3 regions of the Streptomyces asoensis genome follow, and region 3 is predicted to be linked to each of the others. Evidence: riboswitches for the same ligand, from Rfam matches in the RefSeq annotation. Region 3 holds a riboswitch; each other region holds the start of a gene.
The links. A riboswitch is a leader RNA that binds a small molecule or an ion and turns the genes downstream of it on or off. The one in region 3 is predicted to bind S-adenosylmethionine.
Positions count from the first base shown of each region.

Region 1 (7,171 bases), 4.7 Mb from region 3:
ATCCGGCCCTGCTGGTGCTCTACAGCGATGGTCTGGTCGAGTCCCGCGACGCCGACATCGACCAGGAGATCACCCGCCTCGCGCGCACCGTGGACGCGGCGGCCGCCGTCGAGCCCGTGGACGGCGACGGGCAGGACGCGCTGCCGTCCCTGTGCCGTCGGCTCCTGCACGCCCCCTCGGGTGCGGCCGGAGCCGACGACCGCACCCTGCTGCTGGCCGAACTGACGCCGGCCGGGTGCTGAGTCGCCGGGACCGGTCGGCGCGTGCCGGGTTCTCGGGCCCGTTCAGGCCGTCATGGTCGCCCAGACCGCGTTGCCGCCGGTGAGCCTCGACCGGTCGACTCCCCAGGACTCGGCGAGCTGCTCGACGAGGAAGAGGCCGCGGCCGCCCTCGTCGTCCGGCCCGGGCTCGCGGCGGGGCAGCCCCCGTCCCGTACGGTCGTGATCGTGCACCTCCAGGCGCAGGAGCCCGTCCGTGACGAGTCCTACGCCGCACAGGAAGCGGGTGCCGAGCGTGTGCCGTACGGCATTGGCGGCCAGCTCGGACACGAGCAGGACCGCGTCCGCGCACAGCTCGCCCGGCAGCCGCCAGGCGGCCAGCCGCGCGCTGATGGCACGGCGGGCCACCGAGACGCTGGAGCGGTGTGCCGGGAGTTCGATCCAGTGCGTCCGGTCGGGGCTCCAGGTGTCCAAGGGCTGGGGTGAGGACGTCGTGTGGGGGGACACGGTGGTCGCCTTCCGTGGGGGGCGGCAGCAGCCAGAGGCGGGGGAACGTGAGCAACGGGCCTATGAGGAAGGGGTGTTCCGGACGGGCCCGGCACCGCGAATGCCCGAGCGGTCCAACTCCTGTGGGGGTGGCAGGGGTTGGCGGGGAAACGCTCGAGTGCGGCGGCACGCTTCACACCCGTAACTATGCTCGCAACGAAGTTCAAGCTGCAACCGACTGCCTGATAAGGCCAGATCCGTCACGTCTACGACGGGGTGCCCGCGTCCGACCGCACCGGTCGGGCCCGGTGCGGGACCCGTGCGGGACCGGCACCGGGTGTCAGTGCTCCCGGGCGGGAAGGCGGTCCAGGCCCGTGTCGAGCATGATGCGGTCGACGGTCCGCGGGAGCGTGCTGTCGGCGCCGATGACTGTCTCGATGTCGCCCGGCAGCAGATCGAGCTCCCTGTACCAGTCGGCCAGGTCCGCCTCGCCGACCTCATGGGCGATCGGCTTGGTGGCATGACGCACCAGGGTTTCGGCGAACGGCACATGAAGGTAGTAGCCGTGGGTCGGGCCGCGGTGGTCCGTGCGCAGCCGTTCGAGCATGGGGCCGTACCGGTCGGCGTAGAGGATTCCTTCGAGGACGACGTGGTAGCCGGCGTCCAGCGCATAGCGGGTGACGGCCTCGATCAGCCCGATGTTCGCCGCGCCGGGCCGGTCGTGCTCGCGCAGCACGACCCGGCGGAGGTTGTCCTGCCCGACCAGGGCCAGGCCCCGGCCGAACCTCTCGCGGAGACCGGCCGCCACCGCCGACTTGCCCGAGGCGCTGTTGCCGCGCAGCACGACCAACCGGGTCTCCGGAGTGCCCACCATCACGGTGGTCACGCTACCGGCACGGCTGACATCGACGCACGCGGCGTCGCTGCCGGTTCCACGCGGTGGCAGGGGTCAGTCGGAGACATACGCGTTGAGCGGCGACAGCCCGTCCAGGTCCGCCTGGAGGCCCTTCAGGCCGGAGCTGTGGAGGAACGTGCGTACCGGCACGTACACCGGAATCGCCGCTGCCTGCTCCATCACCCGGCGATCGACCGTGGACCACTTCTCGCCGGCCGCCGCCAGGTCCGTCGTCGCGTTGGCCTCGTCGATCGCGGTGTTGACGGCCTCGCTGTCGAGCCGGGAGAAGTTGGAGGTGGTCGGGTAGGTGTAGCGGCCGTCGAAGGAGTCCGGAAGATAGGCCGACGCCAGTGGGAGGCCACTGGCGTTCATCGGCAGGCGGACCAGGTCGTACTCGCCCTTCCCCGCGTTCTCGTAGATGTCGGAGATGTCGACGTTCTTCAGCGTCACCCGGAAACCGGCCTTGTCCAGGGCCTTCTTCACCGCCTTCGCCCGTGCTTCGTCGGCTGTCGTCGCATAGGCGACGGTGAGCGGGTAGGCCGTCTCGCCGGCCTCGGTGAGCAGCGCTCGGGCGGCGCCGGGGTCACCGTGCGCGCCGGCGCCGTACAGGTCGAAGTCGCGGGAACCGCGGATGCCCGGCGGCATCAGGTGGTGCGTGGCGACGCCGTCCTCGCCGCTCGCGGCCAGGACGTCCGCCGCCGGATACGCGGTGGCGATGGCCTGACGGACCTTCAGCTTCGGTACCCGCTCGGTGTCGACGGAGTACGCGTGGACGTAGGGGGCGGGTGACGTCACCCTGACCGTTCCGCTGCCGGTGGCGCCGTCCGTCGTGCCGAGCCCGTCCTTGTCCAGCGAGCCGGAGAACGTCATCACGGCGGAGTCCGGACCGGCCGCGCGGATCCGGGACTTGATCTCGTCGAGGGTGAGCGCGCCGGTGATCTCGTACCGGTCGGGGTACGCGGTGCGCACCGGGTCCGTGTCCGCGCGCCACTTCGGGTTGCGGGTGAGCGTGAGGTTCCTGGCGCCGGTGAAGGAGCCGATCTGGTACGGGCCCGTCGACGGCAGGAGGGCGGACGTACCGGAGATGTCGGAGACCCGCTCCGGCACCGGTGCGCCGTTGGGGCCGGCCAGGACCACGTTGAAGTCGGGGTGGGCGCCGTCGAGGTGGAAGACGATCGTGCTGTCGTCCGGGGTCTCGATGACACCCGGCGGCATTTCGTGCTCGCCGCCGATGCCGTCCGCGTCCTCGGGACCGAGCAGGAAGCTGCGCAGGGTGCGGTCGCCCATCGGGAACTCGTCGGGGTCGAGGGCGCGCTCGACCGCGTACGCGAAGTCCTGGGCGCGTACGGGCGATCCGTCGTTGTAGGTGAGGCCCGCCTTGAGGGTGAACGTCCATTCGCGGCCGTCCAGCGACGACCGACCGGTGTCCTGGGCGAGGTCCCCGACGAGTCGGACAGAGCCGTCGGGCAGGGTTCTGAGGGCGGTCAGGCTCCGGTAGACGAGGCGGGAGATCAACCGGTCGGCGCCGGACCACATGTTGCCCGGGTCGACGGTGGTGATCTCGCCGGGTTCGAGGACCGTGACCGTGCCGCCCTTGCGGGCGTTCCGCACCGCCGGGGCGGGGCCCTTGGAGTCGGCGGCGGAGCCGAGCGTGAGCGTCTGGGTCTTCGCCACCGGGGCCACGAGGCCGGCCTTCGACCCGCCCGAGCCGTTCTTCCCACTCCCCTCGTCGTCGCTGTCGCCGCCGCCGAAGGGCTGGAGGACGGCGACTGCGGCCACGAGCGCGACGGCGACCACGGAGGCCCCGATCCACGCGACGCGCCCGCGCCGACGGGCGGCCGCGGGAACGGTCGGCGGCTGCCTCGGGCGGGGCGGCGCGAGCAGGTACGAGGTGACGTCGACTCCGAGGGGCGTGGCCTCCGCCGCGAACGGCCCCGGGGTCGGCGCCGGGGCGAGGGCAGGAGCCGGAGCCGGGGCAGGGGCAGGGGCAGGGGCAGGGGCAGGATCCTGCTCACTCCGATGCGCGGACACCCGGTCCGAGCTCCCCGGTTCGATGGAAGCGGAGTGCTGCCCCGGCAGGGCGGTGTGATCCGGGAGTGGGGGCGCGGACTCGGAGAGCGGCGGCGCGGCCTCGGCCACGGCCAGCGTCTCGAACAGCGCCCGTGCCTCCTCCGCCGTCGGTCGCTCATCGACCGGCTTCGCCAGCATCCGCCCCACCAGTTCGTCCCAGGCGGGGGCCAGCCCCGGACGCCGTACCGACGGCTTCTGCGGTGTCTCGTACACATGGCAGTGCATCAGCGCGGGCGCCGACGCCGAGTCGAAGGGCGGTGCGCCGGTGAGCATCTCGTACACCGTGCAGCCCAGCGCGTACACATCCGTGCGCCCGTCGTCCGCGCCGCGGGTGAAGCGCTCCGGCGCCATGTAGGAGAGGGTGCCGACGGGCGAGTCGGTGGTCACGGTGAGCCGGCCGCCGGTCGTCGCGTCGAGGAACTTGGCGATGCCGAAGTCGAGCACCTTCACCATGCCCTCGTCCGTGAGCATCACGTTCGCCGGTTTGATGTCGCGGTGCACGATGCCGGCCCGGTGCGCGGTCGCCAGGGCCCGGCAGACCTGTGCCGCGAGCACCGCGACCCGCTCCGGCGCCGGCGGCCCCTCGGCCAGCAGCTCGCGCAGGGTCCGCCCCGAGAGCAACGGCATGACCAGGTAGGGGACTTCACCTTCCGCGCCGTGGTCGAAGACCGGCACGATGTACGAGCTGTCGAGGGCGGCGGCGGCCCGCGCCTCCCGCCCGAACATGGCGAGCAGCCGTTCCCGCTCGGCACCGACCGTGCCCGGTGGCAGGCTCAGCAGCTTGACGGCCACCGTGCGTTCGAGCCGCGCGTCCCTGGCCCGCCACACCACACCCATACCGCCCGCACCGATCCGCTCGGTGAGCGTGTACCGGCCGTCCAGGACCGTGTCGCGCATCCTCGCCCCCACTCGCTCAAGGATTGGGCGGTCTCAATGTACCTATGCACAAGGCGAGTTGAGGGGTTCCGGGACGAGGTGCGAGCGAGGTGTGAGCGGTGCGTCCGGACCGGCCGACACGGAGACGTGAACCCGGATGTCTCCGTGAGGGCACTGTTCGAACCCACCGAAAATGTGAACGGGTGTACGTACCAGGGTCGTTGGGACGTAAGTTGTGGCTCGAACTGCCCACGCCTCGGCCGAAAGACGGACGCCCCTCATGACCGACCATGTGACCACGCCCGGATCAGCGGCACATCAGAAGATCGACACCTCGGTGCCGCACTCGGCCCGCATCTGGAACTACTGGCTCGGCGGGAAGGACAACTACCCCGTGGACGAGCAGGCCGGTGACGCCTACACCGCCGTGTTCCCCGGCATCGTCACCATCGCCCGCAGCAGCCGCGCGTTCCTGCGCCGCAACATCACGTACCTGGTCTCCGAGGCGGGCATACGACAGTTCCTGGACGTCGGAACGGGCCTGCCGACCGCCGACAACACCCACGAGGTCGCCCAGCGTCTCGCCCCCGAGACCCGGATCGTCTACGTCGACAACGATCCCCTGGTCCTCGCCCACGCCCGCGCCCTGCTCTACTCCACCGCGGAGGGCGCGACCTCCTATGTCGACGCCAATGTGCTGGACCCGGAGCGCATCCTGGCGCGCGCCGCCGAGACGCTGGACTTCAGCCGTCCCACCGCGCTCATCCTCAGCAACATCCTGGGCCACGTCGCCGACCACGACCAGGCCCGCTCCATCGTCACCAACCTGATGGCGGCACTGCCGTCCGGCAGCTACCTCTCCATCAACGACGGTTCGCGGGGCATCGACCCGGTCTTCGAAGAGGCCCAGGACGCCTACAACGAAAGCGGCGCCGTCCCGTACAACCTGCGATCCGTCGACGAGATCACGGCGTACTTCGACGGCCTGGAGCTCCTGGAGCCCGGAGTCGTCTCGGTCCCCCTCTGGCGCCCGGAGGCCACCTCCCCCGCGCCGGACGTCATCGGCGAACACGGCGGCCTCGCCCGCAAGCTGTAGCCGCCCACGCCACCACCCACGCCGCCACCCTCCTCACCGGACGGGCGGCCGGCCGGCGCTGATACCGCTCCGCCGCACCCGCCGTCACGGCCGGTGCGGCGGAGCTGTTCAACTCTCCTACCGATATTGACGGATAATGTCAGTACTCCGTAAGATCGACCCCGGCATTGAGTGTCAGCATCAAGCCCTGGCTAGCTGACCGGCAACCCTCCTCCGCGGTGGGGTGCTCCAGGTGAAAGCCCGGCAGGGTCACCGACTCTGCAAGCGCGTGGCCCCGGTTCGGGGGCCTGAGATGTGGAGGACCAGCGTGCGGCTCAGCGGCAACCTGAGTGCCTCGATCGCGACCGCGGCGCTGTTCTCCGGATTCTCGCGCCGACGCCACATCGACCTGCGGCGTTCCGCCAGCTGTCTGTGTCAGGGCTGATCACGCCCCACCTCGCAGGCTGACCCTCGCCCACAGCACGGTCATGCCGTCAGCGACTTCGCCATCGACACAGTCGTCGACATCCCCTCCCCCTGAACAGTCCCCCGCACAGTTCTGAGCAGTGTCGGCCCGTGCGAGGCCGGCACCCTCCGCGCACAGCCATGGCCGCGTTCCGCTCCGGCATGTGCGCGGTGACCTTGGAGTAGGAGAACCATCCCGTGACAGCGCATCCGGATTCCCGTACCCCCCGGTGGGCGGCGCTCGCCGCCCTCGTGACCGGCAGCCTTCTGCTCAGCGCCTGCTCGTCGAGCGACACCGGCACCTCGAGCGGCGAGGGCGGCAGCCCGAAGTCGGGTGGCACCCTGACCTTCGCGGTGGGTTCCGACGCCGGCTGCGTGGATCCGCAGCAGGTGGGCAGCAACGACACCATCTACTCACTGCGTCAGGTCGTGGACTCCCTGACCGACCAGGACCCCAAGACCGGCAAGATCGTGCCATGGCTCGCGAAGAGCTGGGACATCAGCCCGGACACCACGACGTTCACGTTCCACCTGAGATCAGGTGTGACCTTCAGCGACGGGACACCGCTGACCGCGCAGGTGGTCAAGGACAACTTCGACGCGGTGCCGAAGCTCGGCGCCCTCGGCACACTCGCCCAGGGGTACCTGAGCGGCGTGGAGAGCACCACCGCCGTGGACCCGCTCACGGTGCGGGTGAAGTTCAAGCAGCCCAACGCGCAGTTCCTCCAGGCCACGGCCACGCACTCGCTGGGGATCGAGTCGTCGGCGAGCGCGCGCAGGAGCCCGCAGGAGAAGTGCAGCAAGGGAGTGGTCGGATCCGGGCCGTTCGTGCTGAACGGCTATGTGCAGAACCAGTCGATCACCCTGGCCAAGCGCGCCAAGTACGCCTGGGGTTCCTCGCTGTGGACCAAGCAGGGCGAGGCGTACCTGGACAAGCTGGTGTTCAAGGTGGTGCCCGAGGCCGGCGTGCGCACCGGCAGCCTCCAGTCCGGCCAGGTGGACGCGATCGGCAGCGTCGGCCGGGCCAACGAGGCGGCGCTCAAGGGCGGCGCGGTGAACCTCCGGCAACGGGCCAACCCGGGCGTG
Region 1 covers NZ_CP049838.1:9,400,185-9,407,355, reverse strand. Annotated here, with positions in the region: gene G9272_RS41665 (PP2C family protein-serine/threonine phosphatase) at 1-242, shown strand, start outside; gene G9272_RS41660 (ATP-binding protein) at 285-725, opposite strand; gene G9272_RS41655 (kinase) at 1,045-1,578, opposite strand; gene G9272_RS41650 (protein kinase domain-containing protein) at 1,654-4,566, opposite strand; gene G9272_RS41645 (SAM-dependent methyltransferase) at 4,826-5,641, shown strand; SAM riboswitch class IV at 5,805-5,914, shown strand; gene G9272_RS46300 (putative leader peptide) at 5,934-6,065, shown strand; gene G9272_RS41640 (ABC transporter substrate-binding protein) at 6,284-7,171, shown strand, end outside.
Region 1: linked by a shared signal. The riboswitch ahead of G9272_RS46300 (putative leader peptide) and the one ahead of thrC (threonine synthase) in region 3 are both predicted to bind S-adenosylmethionine.

Region 2 (7,171 bases), 1.7 Mb from region 3:
CTGGGCCCGCACCCTGATGTCCGACGTGGAGGTCGCCGACGAGCGGCACGCGATCGCCGCGCCCCCCGAGGTCCGTGCGAAGGTCCACGCGGACTTCAAGCAGGGTGCCAAGGAGTCCGCGCTCGGCCGTCGCAAGCTGATCCGCAACACGATGTTCGGCGCGCTCACCCTGGTGCCGCTGTCCGGTGTCGTGCTGCTGCGCGACCTCGGCCCGCTGCCCGAGGACAAGCTGCGTCACACGCTGTGGGCCAAGGGCAAGCTGCTCGTCAACATGAACACGAACGAGCCGCTGCGTCCCTCGGACGTCGCCGTCGGTTCGCTCACCTTCGCCAAGCCCGAGGGCCTGGAGGAGCACGACGAGGAGTTCCAGAACGAGATCGCCAAGGCGGCCCTGATGATCGTCCGGCTCCAGCCGGACAACATCAAGGACAAGCAGGAACTCGACTGGTCCTACCAGGGCATCGTGGCGTACTCGAAGATCTGCACCCACGTCGGTTGCCCGATCTCGCTGTACGAGCAGCAGACGCACCACGTGCTGTGCCCCTGCCACCAGTCCACCTTCGACCTCTCCGACGGTGCCCGAGTGATCTTCGGCCCCGCCGGCCACGCCCTGCCGCAGCTGCGCATCGGTGTGAACGACGAGGGCTATCTCGAGGCGCTCGGCGACTTCGAAGAGCCCGTCGGTCCTGCTTTCTGGGAGCGCGGATGAGCACGAACGTAAACACCGAGAGCAACGAGTCCCGTGAACGCGGGAAGGCGCCGGCCGGCGAGCGGATCGCCGACTGGGCCGACGGCCGGCTGGGGATCTACTCCCTGGCCAAGGCCAACATGCGCAAGATCTTCCCCGACCACTGGTCGTTCATGCTGGGTGAGATCTGCCTCTACAGCTTCATCATCATCATCCTCACGGGTGTGTACCTGACGCTGTTCTTCCACCCGTCGATGAACGAGGTGGAGTACCACGGCAGCTACGTCCCGCTCCAGGGACAGCTGATGTCCGAGGCGTTCAGCTCGACCCTGCACATCTCCTTCGACGTGCGCGGCGGTCTGCTCATCCGGCAGATCCACCACTGGGCGGCGCTGATCTTCCTCGCCGGCATGTTCGTGCACATGATGCGGGTGTTCTTCACGGGCGCGTTCCGCAAGCCCCGTGAGGTCAACTGGCTGTTCGGCTTCCTGTTGTTCGTCCTGGGCATGTTCACCGGTTTCACCGGTTACTCGCTCCCGGACGACCTGCTCTCCGGCACCGGTGTCCGCTTCACCCAGGGCGCGATCCTGTCGATGCCGATCGTCGGCACGTACATCTCGATGTTCCTGTTCGGCGGGGAGTTCCCGGGCCACGACTTCGTGGCGCGGTTCTACTCGATCCACATCCTGCTGCTGCCGGGCATCATGCTCGGCCTGGTGGTCGGCCACCTGATCCTGGTCTTCTACCACAAGCACACGCAGTTCGCGGGCCCCGGAAAGAGCAACAAGAACGTCGTCGGCATGCCGCTGCTGCCGGTGTACATGGCCAAGGCCGGAGGCTTCTTCTTCCTGGTCTTCGGTGTGATCGCGGTCATCGCGGGCATCGCCCAGATCAACCCGATCTGGGCCATGGGCCCCTACCGTCCGGACCAGGTGTCCACCGGTGCCCAGCCCGACTGGTACATGGGCTTCGCCGAGGGCCTGATCCGCTTCATGCCGGGCTGGGAGGTCAACATCTGGGGCCACACCCTGGTCCTGGGTGTGTTCATCCCGCTGGTCCTGTTCGGTGTTCTGCTCGCGATCCTCGCGCTCTACCCCTTCATCGAGTCGTGGGTCACGGGCGACAAGCGCGAGCACCACATCCTGGACCGGCCGCGCAACGCCCCGACGCGCACCGCGCTGGGCGTCGCCTGGGTCACGATGTACATGATCATGCTGGTCGGCGGTGGCAACGACCTGTGGGCCACCCACCTCCACCTGTCGATCAACTCGATCACCTGGTTCGTCCGGATCTTCTTCATCGCCGGACCGGTCATCGCGTACATCGTCACCAAGCGGATCTGCCTCGGCCTCCAGCGCCGGGACCGGGACAAGGTGCTGCACGGTCGCGAGACCGGCACCATCAAGCGCCTGCCGCACGGTGAGTTCATCGAGATCCACGAGCCGCTCAGCCAGGAGCAGCTGCACACCCTCACGGCGCACGAGCAGTACGAGCCGGCCGCGATCGGCGCCGCCGTCGACGAGAACGGCGTCGAGCGCAAGGTGAAGGGCAAGGAGAAGCTCCGCGCCAAGATCAGCGGGGCGTACTTCGGTGAGGACCAGCAGATTCCGAAGCCCACCGCGGAGGAGTACAAGGAGATCACGAGCGGCCACGGCCACCACTGATCGCTGAGGCGTCGCCACGCCACGGGAAAGGGCCTCGTCCGGTCTTCGGACGGGGCCCTTTGCCGTGCCCACGGGCTGGATAGGGTGGGGTGCACCTTGTCATGAGGCGCACGACGACACACGACGCACACGACGACACACGCAGGAGCGGCTATGAGCGCTGTGACCCCCGCTGGAGGCGACACCGCGGCGGGCCGTTCCTGGCCCGAGGTGCTGAACGGCCTGCTGTACGGTCGCGACCAGGACGCCGACGCCACGTTCTGGGCGCTGGACCGGATCATGCGCGGCGAGGCCACCGACGCGCAGATCGCCGGGTTCGTGGTGGCGCTGCGGGCCAAGGGCGAGACCGTCGCGGAGATCAACGGGCTCGTCCGGGCGATGTACGAGCACGCCAACCTGATCGAGGTGCCCGGCCCGACCGTCGACATCGTCGGCACGGGCGGCGACGGCGCGAAGACGGTCAACATCTCCACGATGTCCGCGATCGTCGTGGCCGGCACGGGTGCCACGGTCGTCAAGCACGGCAACCGGGCCGCGTCCTCCGCGTCCGGCGCCTCGGACGTCCTGGAGAAGCTCGGCGTCAATCTGGAGCTGACCCCGCGGCGCGTTGCCGAGGTGGCCCAGGAGGCCGGGATCACCTTCTGCTTCGCGATCAAGTTCCACCCGGCGCTGCGTCATGTGGGCGCCGCGCGCGGCCAGTTGGGCATCCGCACGGTGTTCAACGTGCTCGGCCCGCTGACCAACCCCGCCAAGGTACGGGCCCAGGCGGTCGGGGTCGCGGACCCGCGGATGGCGCCGGTCGTCGCCGGCGTCTTCGCCGAGCGCGGCAACTCGTCCCTGGTCTTCCGGGGCGACGACGGTCTCGACGAGCTGACCACGACGGCCACGTCCCATGTGTGGGTCGTCCGTGACGGCAAGGTCACCGAGGAGACCTTCGACCCGCGTGACGTCGGGCTCGAGCTGGTCCCGGTCGAGGCCCTGCGGGGCGGCGACCCGTCGTACAACGCGGAGGTCGCCCGCCGTCTCCTGGAGGGCGAGTCCGGCCCGGTGCGGGACGCCGTGCTGCTGAACTCGGCGGCAGCCCTGGTGGCCCTGGAGCCGGGCTCCGGCACCCTTGCCGAGCAACTGCGCGTCGGCATGGACAAGGCGGCCGAGTCGATCGACTCGGGTGCGGCCAAGCGGGCGCTGGACCGCTGGGTCGCCGCCACCAACGCGTGACGCCTCACCGCTGATGGCCGTCCCGCGATCCGGACACGGGTTGCGGGACGGCGATCACTTCACGTACGTTCCTGTGTCAGGTCATGAGTGACAGTCATGAGGCCCCGGCCGACTGTCCGGCAACCCTCCGTCCGTGGCGGGGTGCCCCGGGTGAAGACCAGGCCGTAGGCAGCGAGGTCTACGGCAAGCGCGGACCCCTCGCACTCTTCTGAGTGAGTACCGCCAGGGGTCCTGGTCGTTCGAGGGAGCCTTCCGTGAGCAAGCGAATGCGATAGGGCGTAGAGCCCCGCCTCCGCATACCCCTTTCACCTTCCCCCGTGCTCGAGCCATGCCCGCTCGCACGGTGGTTCCCCCTTGCCTCTCACGGGAGTTCGCCATGTCTGTCTCCACCGCTGCCACCGCCCGTACCGTTTGTGCACCGCTGCCCGTTCTCGGCCGGGATGTCACGGTCCCGCTCGTGACGGGCGGCGAGGTCAGCTACGCGGCGCTCGACTACGCGGCCAGCGCCCCCGCCCTCCAGCGCGTCTGGGACGACGTGGCGGCCTACGCCCCGTACTACGGCAGCGTCCACCGGGGCGCCGGCTACCTCTCGCAGCTGTCCACGGACCTCTTCGAGAACGCCCGCAGGACGGTGGCCGAGTTCCTGGACTGCCGCCCCGACGACCAGCTGGTCTTCACCCGCTCGACGACGGACTCCCTCAACCTGCTGGCGCGGGCCCTGCCCGCCGGCTGCCAGGTCTTCGTCTTCGAGACCGAGCACCACGCCTCGCTGCTGCCCTGGCAGGACGCCCGGGTCACCTACCTCAACGCCCCGCGCACCCCGCGCCAGGCCGTCGAGGCGCTGGAGCGGGCCCTCGCCGACCGTGACCCCTACGGCCCGGCCCTGGTCTGTGTCACCGGTGCCTCGAACGTCACCGGCGAGCTGTGGCCGGTACGCGAGCTGGCGGCCGCCGCACACGCGCACGGGGCCCGGATCGTCCTGGACGCGGCCCAGCTGGCCCCGCACCACCCGGTCTCCGTGCAGGAGCTCGACGTCGACTGGGTCGCCTTCTCCGGTCACAAGCTGTACGCGCCCTTCGGCTCCGGGGTGCTGGCCGGCCGCGCCGACTGGCTGGTGGAGGCCGACCCGTACCTCGCGGGCGGCGGCGCCAGCCGCAAGGTCACGCGGCGCGAGGACGGGGGAGTGGACGTGGAGTGGCACGAGAGCGCCGCCCGCCACGAGGCCGGCTCCCCGAACGTGATCGGCGCCTACTCCATCGCCTCGGCGTGCAAGGCCCTCACCGAGGCGGGCTTCGACAGCCTGGTCGCCCGGGAGGAGTACCTGATCGCGAAGGTGCGGGCCGGTCTGGCCGAGGTCCCGCAGGTGAGGGTGCTGTCCCTGTTCGGCGACGACGCCCCGCGGGTCGGCGTGATCTCCTTCGTCGTCGAGGGCTGGAACAGCTCCCACTTCGCCGCCGCCCTCTCCGCCGAGTACGGCATCGGGGTCCGCGACGGCCTCTTCTGCGCCCACCCCCTGGTCCGCACGCTGCTGGGCAGCGACCCCCAGACCCAGGGCGAGTGCGGCGCCCCCGAGGCGGCTCCCGGCGAGAAGTCCCTCAACGCCATCCGGGTCAGCTTCGGCGCGGGAACCCCGGACGAGCACGTGGAGCGCTTCGTGAACGCGGTGCGCGAACTGGTGAGCGAGGGCGCGCAGTGGCAGTACCGGACGGAAGACGGCCGCTGCGTGCCCGCGGTCTGAGCGACGGGCCGCCGGAGGCGGTGTTCAGTCGGTCAGGAGTCCAGCCCGATCGCGAACGCCGCCTCCAGGTCGTGCTGCGAGTAGGTACGGAAGGCGACGTGCGTGTCCGTGCCCTCCACCCCGGGGATCTTGCTGATGCTGCCCGGGATGACCTCCGCCAGGTCCTCGTGCTCCTTCACCCGCACCATGGCGATCAGGTCGTACGTCCCGGTGACGGAGAAGACCTCGCTGACGGAGTCCAGCGAGGCGATCCGCTCCGCGATCTCGGGAATCCGGTCCACGCTGGTCTTGATGAGGACGATCGCGGTGATCACGGCTGGTTCTCTCCCTCGGGGGCCGGAGCTGGGGCGGCCTTCACTCTAGCCGCCCGCCCGTCTCCCACCGCCGCCCTTCCGGGGCCGCCCTTCGGGCCTTGCTCGGTTCCGAAACGGGCCCAGGCGTAGAGGAGCCCCAGGCCGAAGCCCACCAGGTGCGCCAGATAGGCCACCCCCGGCCCCTGGGCGGCCCGCCCCGCCGCCACCCACTGGAGGGCCGCCCAGAAGGGCAGCACGACCCAGGCGGGAAAGCGCAGCGGCAGAAAGAACAGGAACGGCAGGAGACTGGTCACCCGCGCCCGGGGGAACAGGTACAGAAACGCGCCGAGGACCGCGGAGATCGCCCCGGAGGCGCCGACCAGGGACTGCGACGACTCGGCGTTGGCGGCGGCGTAGCCCAGCAGGGCCAGGTAGCCGCAGCCGAGGTAGAAGAGCGTGAACTCGACGCGGCCCATCCGGTCCTCGGTCATCGTCCCGAAGACGTAGAGGAAGAGCATGTTGCCCAGCAGGTGCACCCAGCTGCCGTGGACGAAGAGGGCCGTGGCCGGGGTCAGGACGGCCCGTGGCGCACCCTCGAAGAGCTCGCCGGGCACCACGCCCCAGCGCCGGAAGTAGGCGCGCTGCGCGGCCAGCAGCTCGTCGCCGGAGCCGTACCCCGGATTGAAGCCCGAGGCGGGCCCGATCAGGAAGATCAGGCAGCACAGGGCGATCAGTGCGTAGGTCACCGGCGCCGGGCGGTTGCGGACCACCCTGCCGACCGTCCCGTTCCAGTTGCCGATCATGGGAACAAAGCATGGCGTAACCGGACGCACTCTCCCGGACCGCCTCGCCGCCGCGGACGGATGGGCGGCGAGTACCCGCCAGGCCGTAGGGTTACGAGCCATACGCGCGGGGGAGCCTCCGGCCCGACCCCGGCAACCGGAAGCACGACACTAGAAGGAAGCGGAAAGCCAACGATGACGGTTCCCCTGCCGACCGCCGCGACGCGGTGGCGCTGCACGCTCTGCGGCAACCTCACGCGGTTCGACGTGACGCGCTCGTCGAAGGTCGTCGAGTACGTACACCTCGACCTCGCCGGTGAGCCGAAGGTCGAGGAGCGCGAGGTGGTCAGTGAGACCATCGAGTCGGTGCGGTGCCGCTGGTGCAACGCCGTGGACCAGGTGGAACTCGTGGATCGGCCGGGCGCCGGCTCCTGACGGGAGGCGGCCGCGCACAGGTATTGGGGTGTGACGGATGGTGGAGAGCGCAGGCGGGGGGCCGGGCGACGGCGCCGCCGAGATGCTCGACCGTCCGCTGCCGGACGGCGTGCGGCGCAGGGTCGTACAGATCGTCTCCGACGGCTTCGGTGGGCTGACCGTCGGCGAACTGCCCGTTCAGTTGCGGCAGTACGCCCGGTTCGCACCGAACCGGCGGGCGAAGTTCGCGGGCAACGCGATGGCGGCCGCGCTGGAAACCGATCCGCTCTTCCGGCAGCGCATCGCCGAGAAGTTCAGAGAGGCCCAGCCGGAACTGGCCGGCGCTCTCGACTCCGGCTCGCCGACCCCGGCCG
Region 2 covers NZ_CP049838.1:2,959,738-2,966,908, reverse strand. Annotated here, with positions in the region: gene qcrA (cytochrome bc1 complex Rieske iron-sulfur subunit) at 1-709, shown strand, start outside; gene qcrB (cytochrome bc1 complex cytochrome b subunit) at 706-2,352, shown strand; gene trpD (anthranilate phosphoribosyltransferase) at 2,506-3,570, shown strand; SAM riboswitch class IV at 3,650-3,766, shown strand; gene G9272_RS13305 (aminotransferase class V-fold PLP-dependent enzyme) at 3,947-5,308, shown strand; gene G9272_RS13300 (Lrp/AsnC family transcriptional regulator) at 5,341-5,622, opposite strand; gene G9272_RS13295 (rhomboid family intramembrane serine protease) at 5,619-6,404, opposite strand; gene G9272_RS13290 (hypothetical protein) at 6,579-6,818, shown strand; gene G9272_RS13285 (NYN domain-containing protein) at 6,856-7,171, shown strand, end outside.
Region 2: linked by a shared signal. The riboswitch ahead of G9272_RS13305 (aminotransferase class V-fold PLP-dependent enzyme) and the one ahead of thrC (threonine synthase) in region 3 are both predicted to bind S-adenosylmethionine.

Region 3 (7,171 bases):
GCTTGAGCGGGGCCTCGAGCGCGATGCGCACGGCGTTGGCGCCGGTCGCCTCGTCACCCTCGAGCTCCAGCTTCTCGAAGACGGCGGAAGCCTGGATGAGCGCAACGCCACCACCGGCGACGATGCCCTCCTCGACGGCGGCCTTCGCGTTGCGGACGGCGTCCTCGATGCGGTGCTTGCGCTCCTTGAGCTCCACCTCGGTGGCGGCACCGGCCTTGATGACCGCGACACCGCCGGCGAGCTTCGCCAGGCGCTCCTGAAGCTTCTCGCGGTCGTAGTCCGAGTCGCTGTTCTCGATCTCGGCGCGGATCTGGTTGACCCGACCGGCGACCTGGTCCGAGGAGCCGGCACCGTCGACGATGGTGGTCTCGTCCTTGGTGATGACGACCTTGCGGGCCTTGCCGAGCAGGTCGATGGAGGTGTTCTCGAGCTTGAGACCGACCTCCTCGGAGATGACCTCGCCACCGGTGAGGATGGCGATGTCGTTCAGCATCGCCTTGCGGCGGTCACCGAAGCCCGGGGCCTTGACCGCGACGGACTTGAAGGTCCCGCGGATCTTGTTGACGACCAGCGTCGACAGAGCCTCGCCCTCGACGTCCTCGGCGATGATCAGCAGCGGCTTGCCGCCCTGCATGACCTTCTCGAGGAGCGGGAGCAGGTCCTTGACGTTGGCGATCTTGGAGTTCGCGATCAGGATGTACGGGTCGTCGAGGACGGCCTCCATACGCTCCATGTCGGTGGCGAAGTACGCCGAGATGTAGCCCTTGTCGAAGCGCATACCCTCGGTGAGCTCCAGCTCCAGACCGAAGGTCTGGGACTCCTCGACGGTGATGACGCCTTCCTTGCCGACCTTGTCCATCGCCTCGGCGATGAGCTCGCCGATCTGGGTGTCGGCGGCGGAGATGGAGGCCGTGGAAGCGATCTGCTCCTTGGTCTCGACATCCTTGGCCTGCTCGAGCAGGGCACCGGAGACGGCCTCGACGGCCTTCTCGATACCGCGCTTGAGGGCCATCGGGTTGGCGCCGGCGGCTACGTTGCGCAGGCCTTCCTTGACCAGGGCCTGGGCGAGGACGGTCGCGGTGGTCGTACCGTCACCGGCGACGTCGTCCGTCTTCTTGGCGACTTCCTTGACCAGCTCGGCGCCGATCTTCTCGTACGGGTCCTCGAGCTCGATCTCCTTGGCGATGGAAACACCATCGTTGGTGATCGTGGGTGCGCCCCACTTCTTCTCGAGGACGACGTTGCGGCCCTTGGGGCCGAGCGTCACCTTCACGGCGTCCGCGAGCTGGTTCATGCCGCGCTCGAGGCCGCGCCGTGCCTCCTCGTCGAACGCGATGATCTTGGCCATGTGAAGTGGTCCTCCCGGACTGGGGTGGATTGCTCCGGACCGCGCTGGCGCCCGCGACGGACGGCTCGCCGGCCTCGTGGTTCCTTGCCCCACCTGGCCTGCGGGCCTCACCGACCCGGTCCTCGTTGTCACTCTCACCTTCAGAGTGCTAACGCCAATGATTAGCACTCGACCCAGGAGAGTGCAAGCGCCTCCACCGGACCCGTGCCCTTCCGGACACCTCTCAGGGACGTCTCGCCGACGCCCCCGGACAGGCCGAAGGGCTCGCACCCCGTGGGGGTGCGAGCCCTTCGACAGATGTACAGAAGAACGACGCTTTCAGTCGGCGCGCGCTTCAGCCGGTCGCGAGACGGACCATGTCCGCCTGCGGCCCCTTCTGACCCTGCGAGATCTCGAAATCGACCCGCTGACCCTCTTCCAGGGTGCGGTAGCCGTCCATCTGAATCGCGCTGTAGTGGACGAAAACATCCGCACCACCGTCGACCGCGATGAAGCCGTACCCCTTCTCCGCGTTGAACCATTTGACGGTGCCCTGAGCCATGCCTAACTCCCCTATTACTGGCCCTTGCACAGATCCGCACTTCGCGAATCCGGGTCAGACCTCACCCCCCGGTTGGCTTGGGGGCGTGCGCCGGAACGCGTCGACCGCGGCTGAATGTATCTGTCCAACTGCCGTCTGCAACAGGTCAGTCGGACGAGAATTCCGGACGCATGGGATCCGGAATGTGGCGAGAATTCGCCCGAATTGAGGGCAAGTCGGGCCCCACAAAGGCCACAAAAGCCACGAAAGCGGCGCGCACTTTGGCCACTTCTTATCGGGCCAGGGGCAGAAATCAAAGGCTCCGGATCCGGTGATCCGGACCGGGTTCCCCAACTGTACCGCGCTCAACCACACTGAATTGCCCCCTCCGCTTCTATCGCGGAGAGGGCAATTCGATGAACACTCGGTAATCACTGTTACCGACGGTTACTACCGATGGGTACTGAACGACGGTCAGTCATCGCTCCCACCACCGTCCAGCGACCGTCCAGCGACCGTTCAGCCGCCGGCGACGGCCGGGATGATCGAGACGCCGGCGCCGTCCGGGGTCGCCGTCTCCAGACCCTGCTCGAAGCGGACGTCGTCGTCGTTCACGTACACGTTGACGAACCGGCGCAGCTTGCCCTGGTCGTCCAGGACCCGGGCGGCGATGCCCGTGTGGTTCTTCTCCAGGTCGGCGATGACCTCACCGAGGGTCGCCCCCTCGGCCTTCACCTCGGCCTGGCCGCCGGTGTAGGTGCGCAGGATGGTGGGGATACGGACGTTGACGCTCATGACGCGAGGCCAGCCTCTCGGAAGGAGTCGAGGTTCGGGCGGATGGTCGCGGTCAGCCCGGTGCCGGCCACCGCGTCCAGGGTCTTCAGTCCGTCGCCCGTGTTGAGGACGACGGTCGTCTTGGTCGGGTCGAGCAGACCGTTCTCGATCAGCTTGCGCGTCACACCCACCGTCACACCACCGGCGGTCTCCGCGAAGATGCCCTCGGTCCGCGCCAGCAGCTTGATCGCGTCGACGACCTGCTCGTCGTTCACGTCCTCCACCGCGCCGCCGGTGCGCCGCGCGATGTCGAGGACGTACGGACCGTCCGCCGGGTTGCCGATGGCCAGCGACTTGGCGATGGTGTTCGGCTTCTGGGGGCGGACCACGTCGTGCCCGGCCTTGTAGGCCACGGACACCGGGGAGCAGCCCTCGGCCTGCGCGCCGAAGATCTTGTACGGCTTGTCCTCGACCAGCCCGAGCTTGATCAGCTCCTGGAGACCCTTGTCGATCTTCGTCAGCTGGGAGCCGGAGGCGATCGGCACGACCAGCTGGTCCGGCAGCCGCCAGCCGAGCTGCTCGCAGATCTCGTACGCCAGCGTCTTGGAGCCCTCGGCGTAGTACGGCCGCAGGTTGACGTTGACGAAGCCCCAGCCCTCGCCCGCCGAGTCGCCGATGAGCTCGGAGCAGAAGCGGTTGACGTCGTCGTAGTTGCCCTCGATACCGACGAGCTCGCCGCCGTAGATCGCGGCCATGACGACCTTGCCCTGCTCCAGGTCGTGCGGGATGAACACGCAGGACCGGAAGCCCGCCCGGGCGGCGGCGGCGCCGACGGCACCGGCCAGGTTGCCCGTGGAGGAGCAGGAGAGAGTGGTGAAGCCGAACGCGCGGGCGGCCTCGATGGCCTGGGCGACGACCCGGTCCTTGAAGGAGTGCGTCGGGTTGCCGGAGTCGTCCTTGACGAAGAGCTTGCCGGCGTCGACGCCCAGTTCACGGGCGAGGTTGTCGGCCTGGACGAGCTTGGTCCAACCGGGGTTGATGTTGGGCTTGTCGGCCACGTCCGCGGGGACGGGCAGCAGCGGCGCGTAGCGCCAGATGTTCGCGGGGCCCGCCTCGATGCGCTTGCGGAGCTCCTCGGTGTCGTAGGAGGAGAAGTCGTAGGCGATCTCGAGCGGGCCGAAACACTCCTCGCAGGCGAAGACCGGGCCGAGGGGCACACGGTGGCCGCACTCGCGGCAGGTCAACGCCGCGGCCGGACCGAGATCGACAGCAGAGGACGTCGTAGAGTCGGTGGTGCTTGCATCAGTGGTGCTTGCAACAGTCTGCGCAGCCATGTGAGGCGAGGCCCTTTCTCCTCATCTTCCTCACGACGCATCTCGCCGTGAGACGGATTTGGCACCTTCCCGAGCCGGGAGCCTCGCGGAGCGATCACCACATGGATCAGTGATCGTTACGAGACCGGCTGGAGGGTTGCCGGGGCTTCATCGGGCCGTATCCCTCTGCCCCTCTGGATGAGCGGTATGAAGTTGTGAACGGGGGGAGACCTCGGACATGCGATGGTCATCCGCGTTGTTCAAGACTGTAACCGAAGGCCAGGACAGTTGAGATAGTCGTCCGAACCGCGAGATGGATCACACGGTCACCTCCTGTGCACCCGGTGTGATCACGACAGTGAGGAGCCGCAGACTGTGCTTCAAGAAACTGAGCGCTGGCTGGCCACCCGCTCCTGGTCCGCGACCGATCGTCCGCTCCACCGGATCCTGGCCGCGAAGCGCGCCACGAACCAGTCGGTGTCCGTCGTCCTGCCCGCGCTGAACGAGGAGGAGACGGTCGGTGACATCGTCGCGATCATCCGTCACGACCTCATGCACCAGGTCCCGCTCGTCGACGAGATCGTGGTCGTCGACTCGGGATCGACCGACCGCACGTCCGAGGTGGCCGCGGCGGCCGGCGCGCGGGTCGTCCACCGGGACGACATCCTGCCGCGGATACCGGCCGTGCCCGGCAAGGGCGAGGTCCTGTGGCGCTCCCTGCTGGTCACCACCGGGGACATCGTCTGTTTCATCGACGCCGATCTGAGGGAGTTCTCCTCCGACTTCGTCTCGGGGATCGTCGGCCCACTGCTCACCGACCCCGGGGTGGATCTGGTCAAGGGCATGTACGACCGTCCGCTGGGCGGCGCGGCCGGCCAGGGCGGAAGGGTCACCGAGCTCATGGCCCGTCCGCTGCTCAACATGCACTGGCCGCAGCTGGCCGGGTTCGTGCAACCGCTCGGCGGCGAGTACGCGGCCCGACGCAGTCTGCTGGAGCAGCTGCCGTTCCCCGTCGGCTACGGCGTGGAGCTGGGCATGCTGGTCGACGCCCTGCACCTGGTGGGCCTGGACGCCCTCGCCCAGGTCGACATCGGCGTGCGCAAGCACCGTCATCAGGACGGGCAGGCGCTGGGCCGGATGGCGGCGGCCATCTACCGCACCGCCCAGCTCCGGCTGGCCCGCGGGCACCTGATCCGCCCGTCCCTCACCCAGTTCGAACGGAGCACGGACGGCTTCGAGCCGCGCACCTACTCCGTGGACACCGAGGAACGGCCGCCCATGGCGGAGATCGCGGAGTACGCGACCCGCAAGGTCGCGTGACCGTCGGACGGGCCGTATACGGCATGTCGCCGACAGCGGCGACACGGCCGGATACGGCCCGTCCACACAGCGCGACCGTACGTTTGAGCGTTTCCCGACCGGGCTAGGTTGAGGCGTATGGCTTCCACGCACGACACTCCCGCTCGGGCCGCCGAGGTGCTGGTCGCGTCCAACCGCGGCCCGGTCTCCTACGAGGTGCGCGAGGACGGCACGCTGCACGCGAAACGCGGCGGCGGCGGGCTGGTCTCCGGCCTGTCGGCCATCGGGCCCGACACGGGTGCCCTCTGGGTGTGCTCGGCGCTCTCCGACGGCGACCGGGAGGCGGTCCGGCGCGGGGTCGGCGAGGAGGGCGTGCGCATGCTGGCCGTCCCGGCCGACGTGCACGAGGACGCCTACAACGGCATCGCCAACTCCGTGCTGTGGTTCGTCCACCACCTGCTCTACCAGACGCCGCTGGAGCCCACCTTCGACGCGGAGTTCCGCCGTCAGTGGGCGTCGTACGAGACCTACAACCGGGCGTTCGCGGAGGCGCTGGCCCAGGAGGCGGCGGACGGCGCGGCCGTCCTCGTGCAGGACTACCACCTGTGTCTGGTGCCGGGGATGCTGCGTGAGCTGCGCCCGGACCTGCGCATCGGACACTTCTCGCACACGCCGTGGGCGCCGGTGGACTACTTCGCGCTGCTGCCGGGGGACGTGCGCGAGCGGTTGCTGCACGGGATGCTCGGCGCGGACCGCCTGGGCTTCCTCACCCGGCGCTGGGCGGACGCGTTCACCGCGTGCTGTACGGAGTTCGCCGGCGGGCCGGGCAAGACGCAGATCGGCGTGCACGGTCTCGGTGCGGACGCCGAGTTCCTGCGCGAGCGCTCGCACCGGCCGGACGTCGACGAGCGCATGGCGGCTCTCCGGGCGGAGATCGGCGAGGGCCGCAAGGCGATCGTCCGGGTCGACCGCACCGAGCTGTCCAAGAACATCGTGCGCGGGCTCCTGGCCTACCGGCAGCTGCTCGACGACCACCCGGAGTGGCGCGAGCGGGTCGTCCACGTGGCCTTCGCCTACCCCTCCCGCCAGGACCTCGCCGTCTACCGCGACTACATGGCCGAGGTGCAGCGCCTGGCCGAGGAGATCAACGCCCGGTACGGCACGCCCGGCTGGACCCCGGTCCTGCTGAACCTCAAGGACGACTTCGCCCGCTCCCTCGCCGCCTACCGGCTGGCCGACGTCGCCCTGGTGAACCCGATCCGCGACGGCATGAACCTGGTCGCCAAGGAGATCCCGGTCGTCTCCGACGAGGGCTGCGCGCTGGTCCTGTCCCGGGAGGCGGGGGCCTACTGGGAGCTGCGCGAGGACGCGATCACGGTGAACCCGTACGACGTCCTGGAGACCGCCCGCGCCCTGTACGAGGGGCTGACCATGAAGGCGGAGGAGCGGGCCGAGCGCACGAAGCGGCTGTCCGCGGCGGCGACCGCGCTGCCCCCGGCCCAGTGGTTCCTGGACCAGCTGAACGCCCTGCGGGAGATTCAGCCGAGCTGAGCGACCAGCTCCCGCAGCAGCCGTACGACGCCGGCGGGCCCGTCGACGACGAGGTCCGCGCGCTCGGCCAGTTCGCCGACCTCGCTGCTGCCGCTGCACACCAGCAGTCCGGGTACACCGTCCGCGCGGAGCTTCTCCACGGCGGCGAAGGCGGGCAGGTCGCCGAGGTCGTCGCCGGCGTAGAGGACGGACCGCGCGCCGGTCTCGCGGACGTGCTCCAGCAGGGCGACGCCCTTGTCCATGCCCGGCGGGCGCAGCTCCAGGACCATCCGGCCGGGTTCGACGATCAGGCCGTGCCGGCCGGCCAGGTCGGTGAGCGGGGCCCGCAGCGCTTCGAAGGCGGCCCGCGGGTCGTCGGCGCGGCGG
Region 3 covers NZ_CP049838.1:4,677,386-4,684,556, forward strand. Annotated here, with positions in the region: gene groL (chaperonin GroEL) at 1-1,348, opposite strand, end outside; gene G9272_RS20815 (cold-shock protein) at 1,683-1,889, opposite strand; gene G9272_RS20820 (ubiquitin-like small modifier protein 1) at 2,388-2,663, opposite strand; gene thrC (threonine synthase) at 2,660-3,976, opposite strand; SAM riboswitch class I at 3,995-4,160, opposite strand; gene G9272_RS20830 (glucosyl-3-phosphoglycerate synthase) at 4,331-5,275, shown strand; gene G9272_RS20835 (alpha,alpha-trehalose-phosphate synthase (UDP-forming)) at 5,393-6,805, shown strand; gene otsB (trehalose-phosphatase) at 6,793-7,171, opposite strand, start outside.